One region of the Streptomyces sp. NPDC040622 genome, then DNA from elsewhere that is predicted to be linked to it. Evidence: riboswitches for the same ligand, from Rfam matches in the RefSeq annotation. Region 1 holds a riboswitch; the other holds the start of a gene.
What was found. Region 1 has a riboswitch for cobalamin ahead of ACZ592_RS23265 (ribonucleoside triphosphate reductase). Riboswitches for the same ligand answer to the same signal wherever they lie in the genome.
Positions count from the first base shown of each region.

Region 2: linked by a shared signal. The riboswitch ahead of ACZ592_RS24800 (prenyltransferase/squalene oxidase repeat-containing protein) and the one ahead of ACZ592_RS23265 (ribonucleoside triphosphate reductase) in region 1 are both predicted to bind cobalamin.

Region 1 covers NZ_JBVIXD010000008.1:8,481-15,950, reverse strand. The annotation lists gene ACZ592_RS23280 (M13 family metallopeptidase) at 1-192, shown strand, start outside; gene ACZ592_RS23275 (alpha/beta fold hydrolase) at 214-1,083, opposite strand; gene ACZ592_RS23270 (glutaminase) at 1,577-2,494, shown strand; cobalamin riboswitch at 2,648-2,795, shown strand; gene ACZ592_RS23265 (ribonucleoside triphosphate reductase) at 2,847-4,622, shown strand; gene ACZ592_RS23260 (anaerobic ribonucleoside-triphosphate reductase activating protein) at 4,619-5,224, shown strand; gene ACZ592_RS23255 (medium chain dehydrogenase/reductase family protein) at 5,214-6,242, opposite strand; gene ACZ592_RS23250 (metallophosphoesterase) at 6,503-7,470, shown strand, end outside.
Region 2 covers NZ_JBVIXD010000008.1:345,679-353,148, reverse strand. The annotation lists gene ACZ592_RS24805 (hypothetical protein) at 1-481, opposite strand, end outside; gene ACZ592_RS24800 (prenyltransferase/squalene oxidase repeat-containing protein) at 478-3,297, opposite strand; cobalamin riboswitch at 3,392-3,535, opposite strand; cobalamin riboswitch at 3,548-3,696, shown strand; gene ACZ592_RS24795 (prenyltransferase/squalene oxidase repeat-containing protein) at 3,825-5,237, shown strand; gene metF (methylenetetrahydrofolate reductase [NAD(P)H]) at 5,289-6,212, opposite strand; gene folP (dihydropteroate synthase) at 6,387-7,268, shown strand.

The DNA.
Region 1 (7,470 bases):
AACTGGGCGTACTGCTGGCGCACCAAGCGCCGCAAGGAGCAGGAGCAGCAGTACCTCACGATCGACCCGCACTCGCCGCCGGAGTTCCGCGCCAACATCGTCCGCAACCTCGACGAGTTCCACGAGGCGTTCGGCACGGTCGAGGGCGACGGTCTCTGGCTCGACCGGGCGGAACGCGTACGGATCTGGTGACGCGCGCGGGGCGCCGGCCGGTCAGGCCAGGAACGCCGCCGTGGCCGCCACGAACCCCTCCGGATCGTCCAGGAAGGGAAAGTGGGCGGCGCCGGGCCGCACGACGAGCTCGGCGTACGGGAACAGGCCGGCGAGCTCGGCCATCGCGGGCGGCGGCGAGTTGAGGTCGGCCTCCCCGGCCAGCACCAGGACCGGGGAGCCGAACCGGGCGAGCGCGGCACGGGTGGCCGCGGGATCGTAGGCGCCCTCGGCCCCGAACGCGGCGGCGGCCTCGTCGTTGCGCTGCCCGTCCTCGGCGGCGTGGTGGGCCCGGGCCGCCGCGTCCCAGCGGCCGTACGCGAAGGGAGCGATGGCGGCGAAGGCCTCGGCGGTCACCTGTCCGGCCACGAGGGCCTCCAGGGCCGCGAACGCCGCGGGGAACCACGGTTCGTCCCGGCGCAGGAGCGCCGTCTCGCGCCGGACGTCCCCGGTCACGGGGATGCCGACGGCCATGACGCTCGGTGTGATCAGCGCGAGCCTGCCGACGCGCTCCGGGTGGCGGGCCGCGTACAGCACCGCGAGGTTCGCACCGGCGGAGTGCGCCAGCAGATCCACGGTCCGAAGACCCAGATGCTCGCGCAGCGCCTCGACGTCGTCCACGAGGCGGTCGCACCGGTAGGAGGCGGTGTCCTCAGGTACCGCGGAGTCGCCGGTGCCGCGGAGATCCAGCATGACCAGCGGGCGGTGCGCCGCGAGACCGCCGAGGTCACCGAGGTACGCGGACGCCTGCATCGGGCCGCCCGGCAGACAGATCACGGGCGGGAGCCCGAAGGACTCCCCGCCGCCCCCTCCGGTGTCCGTGTACACGTGGTAGGCGAGCTCGGTTTTGTCGGGCGCGGAGAAGGTAGGCATGGCCGAGACCCTGTCACCGGCGCCGGCCCGGCACAACCGGGTTACGCACGCGGAATCGCGCCTGGTCAGGCGGTGAGTGCCCGCTGGGCGCCGGCCGACAGGGACTCGTCGTCCGGGTGGGCGAGGACCGCCGGCGGACTCGACTCAGCACGCATGGGCCGGGGCTCCCTGCTGGTCCGCACCCCACTCCCGTGGAAACCCGGCGGAACCCTGCCGGTCGGGTGGACGCGGGCCGCCGGGCGGTCGGGCGGTCGGGCGGCCGGTGAAGTCCCGCGCGGAGAGGATCACCGGGTCGGTCGCTCCGCGGTCGGAACCGTGCGCGTAGGGGGGAGCGGGCAGCGAGGTGTGGCCGGCCACCACCGAGTCGCCCCGGGTGTGCCCGCGGGGCGCGGACGGTGGGGCGCGACGCGGGCGCGGGCCTGGCGATCACGGGGCCGGGGCCGGCGTTAGGGTGTGGCGCAAGCATCACCGTACGAAGCCAAAGTGAGTCAGCGTGTCCGCCTCCTTCCAGCCGGTCCTGGACCGCATCGCCGCCGAAATCGACGCAGCCCCGGGCCGGGGCCGCCCCGCCGACTACATCCCGGCCCTCGCCTCGGCGGACCCGAACCGCTTCGCCATGGCCGTCGCGGAGCTCGACGGGACGGTGTACGGCGTGGGGGACTGGCAGCACCCCTTCTCCACCCAGTCCATCACCAAGGTGTTCACGCTCGCCCTGGCGCTGTCCCTGGAGGACGACGCCCTGTGGGAGCACGTGGGGCGCGAGCCGTCCGGGAACCCCTTCAACTCCCTGGTCCAGCTGGAGTACGAGAACGGTATCCCCCGCAATCCGTTCATCAACGCGGGCGCGCTCGTCGTCACCGACCGCCTCCACACCCTGACCGGCGACGCCTCCGGCGCCCTGCGCGCCTTCCTGCGCGCCGAGTCCGGCAACCCGGACCTGACCTTCGACGACGAGGTCGCCGCCTCGGAGGCCGCCCACGGCGACAGGAACGCCGCGCTGGCGCACTTCATGGCGTCGTACGGCAACATCTCCAACCCGGTCCCCGACCTCCTCGACCAGTACATCCGCCAGTGCGCCGTCGCGGCGTCCTGCGGCGACCTGGCGCTGGCCGCCGGGTTCCTGGCCCGCCACGGGATAAGGGCCGACGGCTCCACGCTCCTGACCCGCAGCCGCGCCAAGCAGGTCAACGCGGTGATGCTGACGTGCGGCACCTACGACGCGGCCGGCGACTTCGCCCATCGGGTGGGGCTGCCCGGCAAGAGCGGGGTGGGCGGCGGCATCATCGCGGTCGTGCCCGGCCGGTGCACGGTGTGCGTGTGGAGCCCGGGCCTCGACGAGCGCGGCAACTCGGTGGCCGGTGTGGCGGCACTGGACCGCTTCACGACGCTCACGGGTCTCTCCATCTTCTGACTGCCCTCTTCTCGCTTCTGGCTTCTGGCTTCCGAGTTCTGACGGCGACGCCTCCGGCGGCCGAGTCGTGCGCGGCCGCCGGGCCCAAAGTCCCCCTCTCCAGGTCGAACGTCATCGACCCCGTTGTGCCGGGCATGTCGCGATGGCACCAGATGTAGTGTTTTTTCTGTCGGTTCGGCGGGGCGCTCACGAGCGTTCGCCGAGGCAACAGGGAACCCGGTGCGAATCCGGGGCTGCCCCGCAACGGTGAGTGGTCGCACAGCGGCCCGAGCCCGATACCTGCCGGCGTCCGCCTCCCGTGCCTCTCGTGCGGTGAGGACTCATCTCCGTACTGCCTCGTGGGAGGGCCGACGTGACGCAGATCGACGCCGTGGACTCGGTGACCGAGTATCTGGACCGCAGCGACTGGCGGGTCAACGCCAACGCGAACCAGGGTTATTCACTGGGCGGACTGATCCTCAACGCGGCGGGGAAGATCGTCGCCAACTACTGGCTGGACCAGGTCTACCCCGAGGCCGTCGGCCTGGCCCACCGCGAGGGCGACCTGCACATCCACGACCTGGACATGCTGTCCGGCTACTGCGCGGGCTGGTCGCTGCGCACGCTGCTCACCGAAGGGTTCAACGGTGTCCCCGGCCAGATCGACTCCGCCCCGCCCCGGCACTTCTCCTCCGCCGTCGGCCAGATCGTGAACTTCCTCGGCACGCTGCAGAACGAGTGGGCGGGCGCCCAGGCGTTCAGCTCCTTCGACACCTACATGGCCCCCTTCGTGCGCAAGGACTCCCTGACGTACGCCGAAGTCCGCCAGGGCGTGCAGGAGTTGGTGCACAACCTCAACGTGCCGTCCCGCTGGGGCACCCAGACGCCCTTCACCAACCTCACCTTCGACTGGACGTGCCCGCCCGACCTGCGCGAGGAGATACCGGTCATCGGAGGCCGCGAGACGGACTTCGCGTACGGGGAGCTCCAGGCGGAGATGGACCTGATCAACCGGGCGTACATCGAGGTGATGACGGCCGGCGACGCGACCGGGCGGGTCTTCACCTTCCCCATCCCGACCTACAACATCACCGCGGACTTCCCCTGGGAGAGCGAGAACGCCGAGCGGCTTTTCGTGATGACCGCGAAGTACGGGCTGCCGTACTTCCAGAACTTCGTCAACTCCGACCTGTCACCGCACCAGATCCGCTCGATGTGCTGCCGCCTCCAGCTGGACCTCACGGAACTGCTCAAACGCGGCAACGGTCTGTTCGGCAGCGCCGAGACCGGTTCCCTCGGGGTGGTCACCCTCAACTGCGCCCGGCTCGGCCATCTGCACGCCGGGGACGAGGCGGGACTCTTCGGCGCTCTCGACCGGCTGCTCGGGCTCGCCCGGGACAGCCTGGAGATCAAACGGGTCACTGTCCAGGCCCTGATCGACGGCGGCCTCTATCCGTACACCAAGCGCTACCTCGGCACCCTGCGCAACCACTTCTCCACCATCGGCGTGAACGGGATCAACGAGATGATCCGCAACTTCACGCACGACGCCCATGACATCACCTCGTCCGAGGGACACGCCCTCGCGCTGCGCCTGCTCACCCACGTACGGACGCGGATGGTGGAGTTCCAGGAGCGGACGGGTCACCTTTACAACATGGAGGCCACCCCGGCGGAGGGAACCACCTACCGGTTCGCCAAGGAGGACCGGCGCCGCTTCCCGGGGATCCTCCAGGCCGGTACGGACAGCAATCCGTACTACACCAACTCCTCGCAGCTGCCGGTCGGATGGACCGACGATCCCTTCGAGGCCCTGGAGATGCAGGACGAACTGCAGACCCAGTACACCGGCGGTACCGTCCTGCATCTGTACATGTCCGAGCGGCTCTCCGATGCCGAGGCCTGCCGCACTCTCGTGCGCCGGGCGGTGGAACGGTTCTCCCTGCTCTGTCTGACGGTCACCCCGACCTTCTCGATCTGCCCGGAGCACGGTTATCTGGCGGGCGAGCACTCCACCTGCCCGACGTGCGGCGGCGTGTGCGAGGTGTGGACGCGCGTCATGGGCTACCACCGGCCCGTCTCCTCCTTCAACATCGGCAAGAAGGGGGAACACGCCGAACGCGTTCCGTTCCGGGAAGCGGCGGCGTGATCCGCGTCGGCGGCCTGGCCCGCCTGTCGACCTGCGACTGGCCGGGACGTCTGGTCGCCACGGTGTTCTGCCAGGGCTGCCCCTGGCGCTGCGGCTACTGCCACAACCCCGCACTCCTCGACCCGCGCGGCCGGGCGCCCGTCACCTGGGCGCAAGTCACCGCCCATCTCGCCCGCCGCACGGGCCTGTTGGACGGGGTCGTCTTCTCCGGCGGCGAACCGCTGCTGCAGACAGGGCTCGCGACGGCCGTGCGGCAGGTGCGCGACCTCGGGTTCGGGGTCGCCCTGCACACGGGAGGCGCCTTTCCCCGCCGCTTCGCCGAGCTGCTGGAGGGCGGGCTCGTCGACTGGGTGGGGTTCGACGTCAAGGCGGCCCCGCCCGCGTACGACCGTGTCACCGGCGCCCGCAACAGCGCCGCTCCCGCCCTGCGCAGCCTGCGGCTCCTGCGGGAATCCGGGGTGGCGCACCAGCTGCGGACGACCGTCGATCCCGTGCTGCTCGACGCCGACGAGGTCGCGGAGCTGCGGGCATGGCTGGACGGGCAGGAGTGGGACGGGCACGTCTGGCAGGAGGCTCGGTCGGCCCGACCCGTCACGGGGTGAGGACGACCTTGCCCGCGACGGTGCCGGACTCGGCAAGACGCAGCGCCTCGGCGGCGCGCCCGAGCGGCACCTGGGCGGCGATCTGCGCGGTGACCTCGCCGCGCCGGGCGGCGGCGAAGACCTCGGTCAGGTCGGCGCGCAGCCTGGCCCGGAACCGGTTCCTGGCCAGGGCCTTCCCCGCCCAGACGTTGAAGAAGCAGGCCCGGCGGCGGTTGGGCAGCGCGTTCCACAGCCACACCCGGCCGAGCAGCTTGAGCACGGGCCACTGCTTGGACCCCTCGTCGTCACGGGTGGAGGCGCTGCCGTACGAGACGAGCGTGCCGCCGGGCGCGAGCAGCCGCCACGAGCCGACGATGCCGCGCCCGCCGATGTGGTCGAAGACGGCGGCCACCCCTGCGGGGGCGAGCTCGCGGATCCGCGGGGCGACGTCGCCCCGGTAGTCGACGGGCGTGACTCCGCGCTCCCGGAGGGCCTCATGGTGGCGCGGGGAGGCCGTGCCGATCACCGTCACGCCTGCCGCCTGCGCGAGCTGGACCAGGACGGAACCGACGCCGCCGTTGGCCCCGTGCACCACGACGGTCTGCCCCGCCCGGACCCGCGCCTTGCGGTGGAGCATCTGCCAGGCGGTGACGCCGTTCACCACCAGGGTCTCCGCCTCCGCGGCGCCCATCCCCTCCGGCACCTCCACCACGTCCGCCGCGTCGACCAGCACGTGGCTGGCCCAGCCGCCCACCTTCACCAGTGCGGCGACCCTCGTGCCCATCAGTCGTGCTTCGACGCCCTCGCCGGTGGCCAGCACCGTGCCCACCAGGTCGTAGCCGGGGACGAAGGGGAACGGGGGCTGGTCGTAGTACCGGCCGCGCCGCATCTGCTGCTCGGCGAACGACACCCCGGTCGCCTCCATCCGGATCAGGACCTGCCCCGGGCCCGCGACCGGTACGGCTCCGTGCCGGATCTCCAGTCCCTCGGGCTCCACCTTGCCCGGCAGTACGACCTCGACGAGTGCTTCGGCGTTCATGGCGACCTCCACCGCGATCCACGTTGTTATGTGCTTTCGTGTTCGTTATAAGTTCTAACATCGAGCGTCGGTGAACGTCAATAATGTGCGTGAGACCCTCTTACGGATGTCCGGGGTGGAGGGGGAGGAGGAGCGGTTCACGGGCGAGTCACCGGACGGCAACTGGTCTGGCCTCGTTACCTCACCCAAGGTGCCTACTGTCACCGGAGTTCACGCCGGGCGGCACGCACCGAAGGCCCGGCCAGAGGCAAGGACCCCTCGTGAGACGCACCCCCTTCGTGTTCACCGCCGCGTCCCTGGCGCTGCTGTTCCCGGCCGCCGCCCACGCGACCGCCCCGACGCCCGCCGCCGGGGCCCGCTCCGCGCACGCCATCCCCGCGGCCCCTGCCTTCAGCAGCGCCGGCGGCCGCTACGAGCGGCCCGTCTCCCTGACGCTGCGCGCCGGGCGCGGCACCACGATCCGTTACACCCTGGACGGCACCACGCCCACGCGCTCCGGACGCGTCTTCGTGCCGGGCCGACCGTTGCGCATCACGAAGGACACCAACGTCACCGCTGTCGCGTTCCGCGCCGGCCGGGCGAGTGTGCCTGTGTCGGCCGGCTATCTCGTGAAGAGCGCGGAGAAGCCTCTCGCGCGGCTCGTCGTCATGTCCGACGTGCACATAGGCGACCACCGGAACAACGACAAGAAGTACGAGAGCTTCTTCGACACCATCGGATCGGTCTTCCCCGAGCCCGACGCGATCCTCTCCAACGGCGACATGATCAACGACAACGGGGACGGCCGCGGCGGCGACCACCGCATCGTCTCCGAGATCTTCCGCGCCAACCTCGCGCGCAAGGGCATGGACGACACCCAGGTCCTGCTCTCCCTCGGCAACCACGACGCGGGCCTGGCCGACATCCGCGCCCACTACCCCCGCTCCTGGTTCCCCGACTCCGGCGGCGGGTACTACGAGTCGACCGTGCGCGGTCTGCACGTGTTCACCGTGAACACGGAGACGTACAACTCCGACCTCGCGCAGCGCGCCTGGCTCAAGAAGCGGCTGGCCGAGCTCACCGAGGACCCGGCGAACGCGCACACGCCCGTCCTCGTCCAGGGCCACCGTCCCGCCCCCGGCACCGCGATGGACGGCCAGCAGGCGTCGAACCCCCGGCTCACCGAGGACCTGAGCGCGTACCCGCAGGTGGTGTACTTCTCCGGCCACTCGCACCTGAACATCAACGA
Region 2 (7,470 bases), 340 kb from region 1:
TGCCGCCGAAGATCCACAGGTCGACGCTGCCCGGCTTGGGCTTGTAGAGCATGGCGCCGAGCTGGCTGTACTCCCAGGTGTTCTCGCCCGGGTCGGCGTGCCAGTACGACCAGTAGGCGGAGGCGGGCGGGGTGAGGACGCAGTCGTCCTGTGCCGCCGTCGGGAACTGCTTGCCGCCCTTGTAGCCGCTGTAGCCGATCCGGCAGATGAAGGCCGGGCCGTCGTGGCCGGTGCCGGTGGTCCGCCAGCCGCCCTGGTTGAGCAGCTCGTAGCCCGTGGTCGGCGTGGTGCCGCAGGAGCGGAAGACGGGTCCGCCCCAGTCGCTGAAGTCGACGGCGAGCACGGCTCCCGCGCGGGTGGTGCACTGGCCCATGGGCCGGGGCGCGGCGGTGGCAGGACCGGCTGTGGCGTTCAGGGCCGCGACGGCCAGCGTCAGGGCGCCGGTCGCACCCGCGAACGTACGCAGGAAACGGATGATCACTGGTGGCCTCCTGTGGCAGTGCGGCGGCGGGCGACGACGACCGTGCGCCACCCGGCGAGGCACAGGGCGAGGGCTGCCAGGGCGAGTGCCGCCACGTGCGCACCGGTCGAGGCGAGGGCGCCGTCGGGCGAGGGCCCCGCGGCCGAGGGGCCCGCGCCGCCGTCCGCGCCGGGGGTCACGATGTCCGGAGTGGCGTTCCCCGAGGGGCCGTCGGTGGACGCAGGGGGCGGCGGCTGCGGAGTCGTCCCGTCCAGGTCCCTGACGAGCGTGCCGAAGGAGGTGCCGACCGCCCCGCCGAGGCCCTGCGTGGAGGCGCGCACGTCGGAACCGCGCTGACCGCCCGCCGCGACGTTGAACCCGCCGTCCGTGTTCTGTTGCCCGGCGAGGAACCTGCGGGCCTTCTTGATCTCGGCACCGTACTTCGCCGCGTCCAGGGAGAGCCCCTGCACGGCGAGGGCCGCCGAGTTGACCGAGTTGCCCGAGGCGCCGGGGAACCCGCCGCCCCGGAGCTGCTTGGTGGCGATCCAGGCGAGCGCCTTGTCGACGGCTTTCTCCGACGCGGCGTCCTTCACCAGGTCGAGGGCCATGGCGGCCATCGCCGTGGAGTCCACCTCGGAGTCGCCGGTCGAGGGGATCAGGCTGGGCCAGGCCCCGGAGGAGTGCTGCAGGCTCCGCAGGTACGCGACGGGGGCGGCGGCCGACGTCTTCTCCCCGGCGCGGAGCTGGGCGATGACGCCGAGGGACTGCGAGAACACCGAAGGGGCGTACGTGTAGGCGCCCTTGGCCGGACAGCTGCGGTCCGGCGCCGGGCTCGGTCTCTCGCACACGGACGTGTCGAGTGCCTTGATCAGGTCCTGGCCCGCGAAGTCGCGCGCGTCCCGGCCGACGGCCTGGGCGAGCACCGCCACCTTGCCCAGTGAGCCACCTGCGGCATGCGAAGTGCCCACGCCCGTCCAGTCGTTGACGGTCCGGCCCGGCGTCGCGCCGTCCTTGCCCTTGCCGTCGAGGAAGTCGACGACACCGCGCAGCGCGTCGTTGTCACGGCCGGTGGCCGCGAGCGCGTAGGCGCCGTCGATGGTCAGGCCGTAGTCGGCGAAGCCGGTACCGGCGATGTTCTCGTAGTAGTGGCCCTGTTTGAGGCGGGAGCCCGCGGTGAGGTAGGCGGTGCCCTTCTTCAGGTCGGGGCCCTCACCGGGGGACCAGGGCGGGTTCGGTCCCGTGGGGTCACCCGGGTCGGTGGGACCGGTCGGGTCCGTGGGGTCGGTGGTCGGCGGCCGGGGCGGCTCCGGCGGTCGCGCGGTGAGGGAGGCCAGGCTGGTGCGCGCCCCGGCGAGGACGGCGCCCCAGGTCGGATAGAGCTCCGGATCCTGCGCGCCCTCGTCGAAGCCGAAGCCGCCGCCCTTCGTCTGCTGTCGCGACAGCCAGGAGACCGCGGCGTCCGCGCGGACCGTGTCGCCGAGCAGACGCAGGGCCTGGGCCGATCTGCCGGTGGCGCTGATGTCACCCGTGGTCACGCCCGGGTAGGCGCCGTACGCGCCGGTGGGCAGTTGGGCGTCCCGCAGGTTCTTGCGCGCCTTCGCCACGACATCGGAGTACCCGCCCGCCTGCTGGAGGGCGATGACCGCGTACGGGGTGGTGGCGGGGTCGCTGTAGGTGCAGGTCTGACCGTCGCGCAGCAGTGTGGGGCTGAAGCCGCCGTCCTTGCACTGGTGGGCGGCCACGCGGGCGACCGCGTCGGCGGGGATCTTCCGGCCCGCGCGGTGCAGCGCGAGCACGGCGAGGGCCTGGGTCTCCACGTCACCCACGGCGGGAAAATCCCCCTTGGCGACGCAGGCGTCCGTGCCGCCGCCGGCGCACACGCTCCTTCCCAGGTCGCCGACGAGGTCGTGGCCGCCAAAGGAGTGCGGGTCGCCCCCGTTGCTCTCGGCGAGGAGCGCGAGCAGGGCCGCGCCCGCCGGGTTCGGGTCCTTGCCGGGGCCCTGCGGGTAGGCGAACTCCTCGGTGCGCGCCGCGAGATAGGACGTCGTCCGGGTGAGCGCGGTACCGCGGCCACCGGAGGCGGCGAGCGCGAGGGCGGTGTGCGCCGTCTGGTAGAGGTCGGCGCCCGCTGTCCCCTCGTCGCGGATGTGGTCGCCCTCGGTGAGTCTGCTCCTGAGCCAGGCGTCCGCCGCGTCGAGGTCCACCTCGGCGCGCTCGACGTCGGGCGGGTTGTCGCCGGGGTCGCTCTGGCCGCCCGCCCTGACCTGGGCGGGCGTGAACGACGGACCGCCGCTCGTGCCGTCCGGGTCGGTCGCGCCGAACACCCACGCCTCCACTGAGCCGTTCTTCGGCTGCCGGCTCATGGCGCCGAGCGGGCTGTACGTCCAGTAGTCCTGGCCGCGCGGCGCGATCCAGTACGACCAGTAGGCGGACGCGGGCGGGGTGAGCTTGCACTCCTCCTCGTCCCGCGTCGGGTACTGCCTACCGGAGTCGAACTCCTGGTGTCCCAGGCGGCAGATGAAGGCGGGGCCGTCGTGCCGGGTCCCCGCAGTGCTGAATCCGGCCTCGTGCAGCAGGTCGTAGCCGGTGGTGGGGGTGGCGTCGCAGCCTCGGACGACGCCTCCTCCCCAGTCGCCGAAGTCCACCGCGACGACCGCGCCCTTGGTGGCGGTGCAGCTCTCGATCGGGTCGGCGGCCGCGGGGGTGGCGCCGTTGAGCAGGAGCGCGCCGCCGCCCACTGCCAGGGTGGCCGTACACAGCAATGAGACGTATCTCGCGCGCACGCCCCGGCCCCGTCTCCCGCCTCTGTGCCCCACCACTGCCCCCCTGGGCTTCATCCGTGGCGGTCCCGCACGTGATAGGCGGCCCGGGGGCCGAGGTTCCTCGTGGAGGAACCGTCCGTACCACGCCGTAGTCCGCGACGGCGTCAGTCACTTGTCCCTCAGTCCAGGTAATCCGGCTCGCCCGCCGCGCACTTGAGGTGCTCGGCGAACCTACGGTTGCGGGTCAGCGCCGGACTTCGACCGGCTTCCCCTGTTAACTGAGTTCAGATTCGGGCGAATTAGAGCACAGTTACGAATGAGGTGACAAGGGTGTGCGGGACCTGTGAGGTTCGAGTAACGTCCCGTGCTGCCGAGCGGGGGAATCTGGTGCGAATCCAGAGCTGACGCGCAGCGGTGTGGACCGGCCGGAGGGCCGGGACGAGCCCGAATGCCCGACCGGCCCTGCAATCCAAGGACGTCGCACCTCGCGCTCGGGCGACGGCCACGTGTCGTCCGGCCAGGTCCGCGTGCGTTCTCGTACGTGCGTCCGGCGGGAGGGAGACGTGCGGCCGGCGCCCCCTTCCCCCGGGAGTAACCCCGCCATGACCTCCGCCCACGTCGTTGCCCGCCGTATGCTGCCGGCCGTCCCCGTGGCCCTCACCGTGCTCGTCCTGGCCGCGTCGCCCGCCGCGGCGACCACCACGCCCGGCCAGACAGCCACGTCCAAGACGAATGGCGTGACGTACCTCAGATCCCTCCAGGGCGCCGACGGCTCCTACGCGGGCACGGGTCTGTCCAACGAGTGGGCGTTCTCAGCCCTCGCCGCGGCGGGCACGGCGGCCGTCGACGTCGCACCGGGCGGCGACACCACGAAGAACGCCCGCACCGTGTACCGCGCCCACCTGGCCGCCGATGGCTGGCCCGGCACGTCGCCGGTGGTCACCGACTACGAGCGCGGCATCATCAACGCCTACGCGGCGGGCATCGACCCGGCCCGGGTCTCCGCGAGCCGCAACCTGATCGCCGACACCTACGCGTACTGGCAGAACTCCGCGCCCGGCTACTGGGGTTCGCCCAGCAACTTCAACGGAACGGTGTTCGCGCTCCTCTCGCTCGCGGGTGCCAAGACGCCGTCCGGCGCCCAGCGCGTGCCCCAGGCTCTGCTCGACCGGTCCGTCAGCACCGTCCGCGCGAACCAGCACGACGACGGGGGCTGGAACTTCAGCAAGGCCGAGGGCGACCCCGACGCGCTCGCGGCACCCGGCGACATCGACATGACCGGCGCCGCCATGGCCTCCCTGTGCGTCTCCGGGGTACCGGCCACCGACCCTGCCGTCACCAAGGCGAAGAGCTTCCTCAAGTCGAAGCTGATCAACAACTCCGGGGCCTTCGACGCGATGTTCGGCGCCAACACCGACTCCAACGGCTGGGCCGTCGCCGGGCTGAACGCCTGCGGCATCAACCCGCAGACCGGTGACTTCCTCACCCGGGCGGGCAAGACCCCCGTCGACTTCCTGATCGCCCAGCAGTTCAAGCCCGGCGGCGGCTTCAAGTACCTGCCCACCGACACCACTCCGTCCGCCTACGCCTCCATCGACGGCCTGCGCGCCGTCGCGGGAGGCGGCTTCGCGCCCGCGCCCCCGACCCCCGTCACCGCAGGCGCTCCGCGCTGGACGGCGACCACCGCCTTCACCCCCGGCACCCGGACCAGCCTCGCCCTGAGCGTCGACGACGGCACCGCGCTCAAGGTCTGCTCCGTCACCTTCACGCCGACCGCCGCCACCGCCACGCTCGGGGCGGTGCTGGACGCGGCGAAGACCTCCGCCGCACCCGCGGGCTGCGTCACCGAGGTGGCGCCCGGCAGTGGCGGCGGCGCCATCACCTCGGTGAACAGCAAGCCGAACAGCGGTGGTGCGACCTGGAAGTCGAGCATCGACGGCGGCGCGGCCGCGGCGGCGAGCCGGGGCACGGTGATCAAGGCGGGCGACACGATCGCGCTGCGCTACGGCGGTTGATGCCACCGCTGTCCGGGGCCGGCCGCCGCAGCGGTGGCCGGTACCCCCGGCTCAGGCCCGAAGTCCGGGACCGAGCCCCAGGTTCTGATAGATCTCCATGGTCACGGTGGAGAAGTTCATCGTCATGAAATGCAGGCCCGGTGCCTCCGCCTCGATCAGTCGGCGACACATTTCTGTGGCGTGTTCAATTCCCAGTGCTCTGACCGCGGCGGGGTCCTCTTCCGCGTCGAGCATACGGTCGGCAAGGTGCTCGGGAATAGCTGCGGTCGAGAGCGTAGGAATGCGCCGGAGAGAACGGATGGTCGTCACCGGCATGATTTCCGGAATGATGGGCGTGTCGCATCCCGCGGCGACGACGAGATCACGGAAACGCAGATAGTCGTCCACGTCGAAAAACATCTGCGTGATGGCGTAATCGGCTCCGGCGCGACACTTCTCGACGAAATGCCGGACATCGCTGTCACGATCACCGGAACGAGGATGCATCTCGGGGAAGGCCGCCACCCCGACGCAGAAGTTCCCGGACTCCTTGATGAGGCTGACCAACTCGGCGGCGTAGTGCACGCCTCGCGGATGCCGCGTCCAGGTGCCGAGAGGGTCGCCCGGTGGGTCGCCGCGAAGGGCAAGAATGTTACGTACACCCTGGTCGGCGTAGTGTCCGAGGATGTTCCGCAACTCCGCGACGCTGTGGTCCACCGCTGTCAGATGGGCGACGGGCGTGAGCGTGGTCTCCTGCGCGATCCGACCCGTGACGTTGATCGTCCGTCCGCGCGTCGACCCGCCTGCGCCGTACGTCACGGAGACGAAGGTCGGTGCCAGGGACTCCAATCTCCGGATGGCCTTCCACAGTCCGGACTCTGCCGCCGGAGTGCGTGGTGGCATGAATTCGAACGAGTACGAGCGGTCCCCTCCGGCGAGGAGATCGCGAATCGAGTCCGGGCCGTCCGACCGAGTGCTTGGGGTACCGAGAGCCATATGCGCATCGTATCGGCGCAATGAACTCTGCACGAGGGAAGTCCACTTGCTGATACGCAGCTCACAAACAGAGCATCCGGCTGTACAGCGGTAATCAGGATCCGTCATCATCTCCGTATGAGCGTGTACAAGACTCCGCAGCCCATTCTTCCTTCGTGGGGGCGATGCGGCGTCATGGGTATCGTCAATGTGACGCCGGACTCCTTTTCCGACGGTGGTCTCTGGCTGGATCCGGGCCGCGCCGTGTCGCACGGCCTCGAACTGATCACCCAGGGCGCGGACCTGGTCGATGTCGGGGGTGAGTCGACGCGTCCCGGCGCCACGCGGATCACCTGCGAGGAGGAACTGCGGCGCGTGCTCCCCGTCGTGCGGGGGCTGGTCGCCGGCGGTGCGCTCGTCAGTATCGACACGATGCGCGGGCGGGTGGCACAGGCGGCGGTCGACGAGGGCGCCTGCCTCATCAACGACGTCAGCGGCGGGCAGGCCGATGCCGGGATGGTCGGGGTCGCCGCAAGGACCGGCGTCCCGTACGTGGTGATGCACTGGCGAGGCCACTCCGACGCCATGGACGACCTGGCCGGTTACGAGAACGTGCACGCCGACGTACTGAGGGAGATCGAGCGGCAGATAGACCGGGTGGTCCGTGCCGGTGTCGACCCGGGCCGAGTGATCGTCGATCCGGGGCTCGGTTTCGCCAAGTCCCGTGACGACGACTGGGAGTTGATCGCGGGGATCGACGCCCTGGCGCAGTTGGGCTGTCCGGTGCTCGTGGGCGCGTCCCGCAAGCGTTTCCTGGGGGCACTGCTCGCGGATCCAGTGACGGGAACTCCTCGACCCGCGCGTGCCCGTGACGCCGGAACCGCCGCCGTCTCCGCCTTGGCCGCCGCCCGTGGGGCCTGGGCCGTCCGCGTCCACGAAGTGCCCGCTTCGGCCGACGCCGTGCGCGTCGGCTCGGCGCTGCGGGACGCCGACGAGCGCGGCCGGCTGCCGCGCCCGTCGGCGGTGATGATCTCCGGGTTGACCTCCGTCTCGTCCGCGCCGAAGCGGGCCGGGTAGCGGAGGTTCACCAACGCCTTGTTCGCGTTGCGGCGGACGAAGACCGCCACATCGTCCATCAGGCCGAGCGGCTCGTACAGCTCCCCCGAGCGGCGCAGCTCCAACGCTTCGAGCTCGTGACGGAGTTCGTGGGTGAAGTCGCGCATCGCCCGCTGTTCGGCCGGCGTGCGCTGCTCCAGTCCGCGCTGGTCCTTGCGGCCGG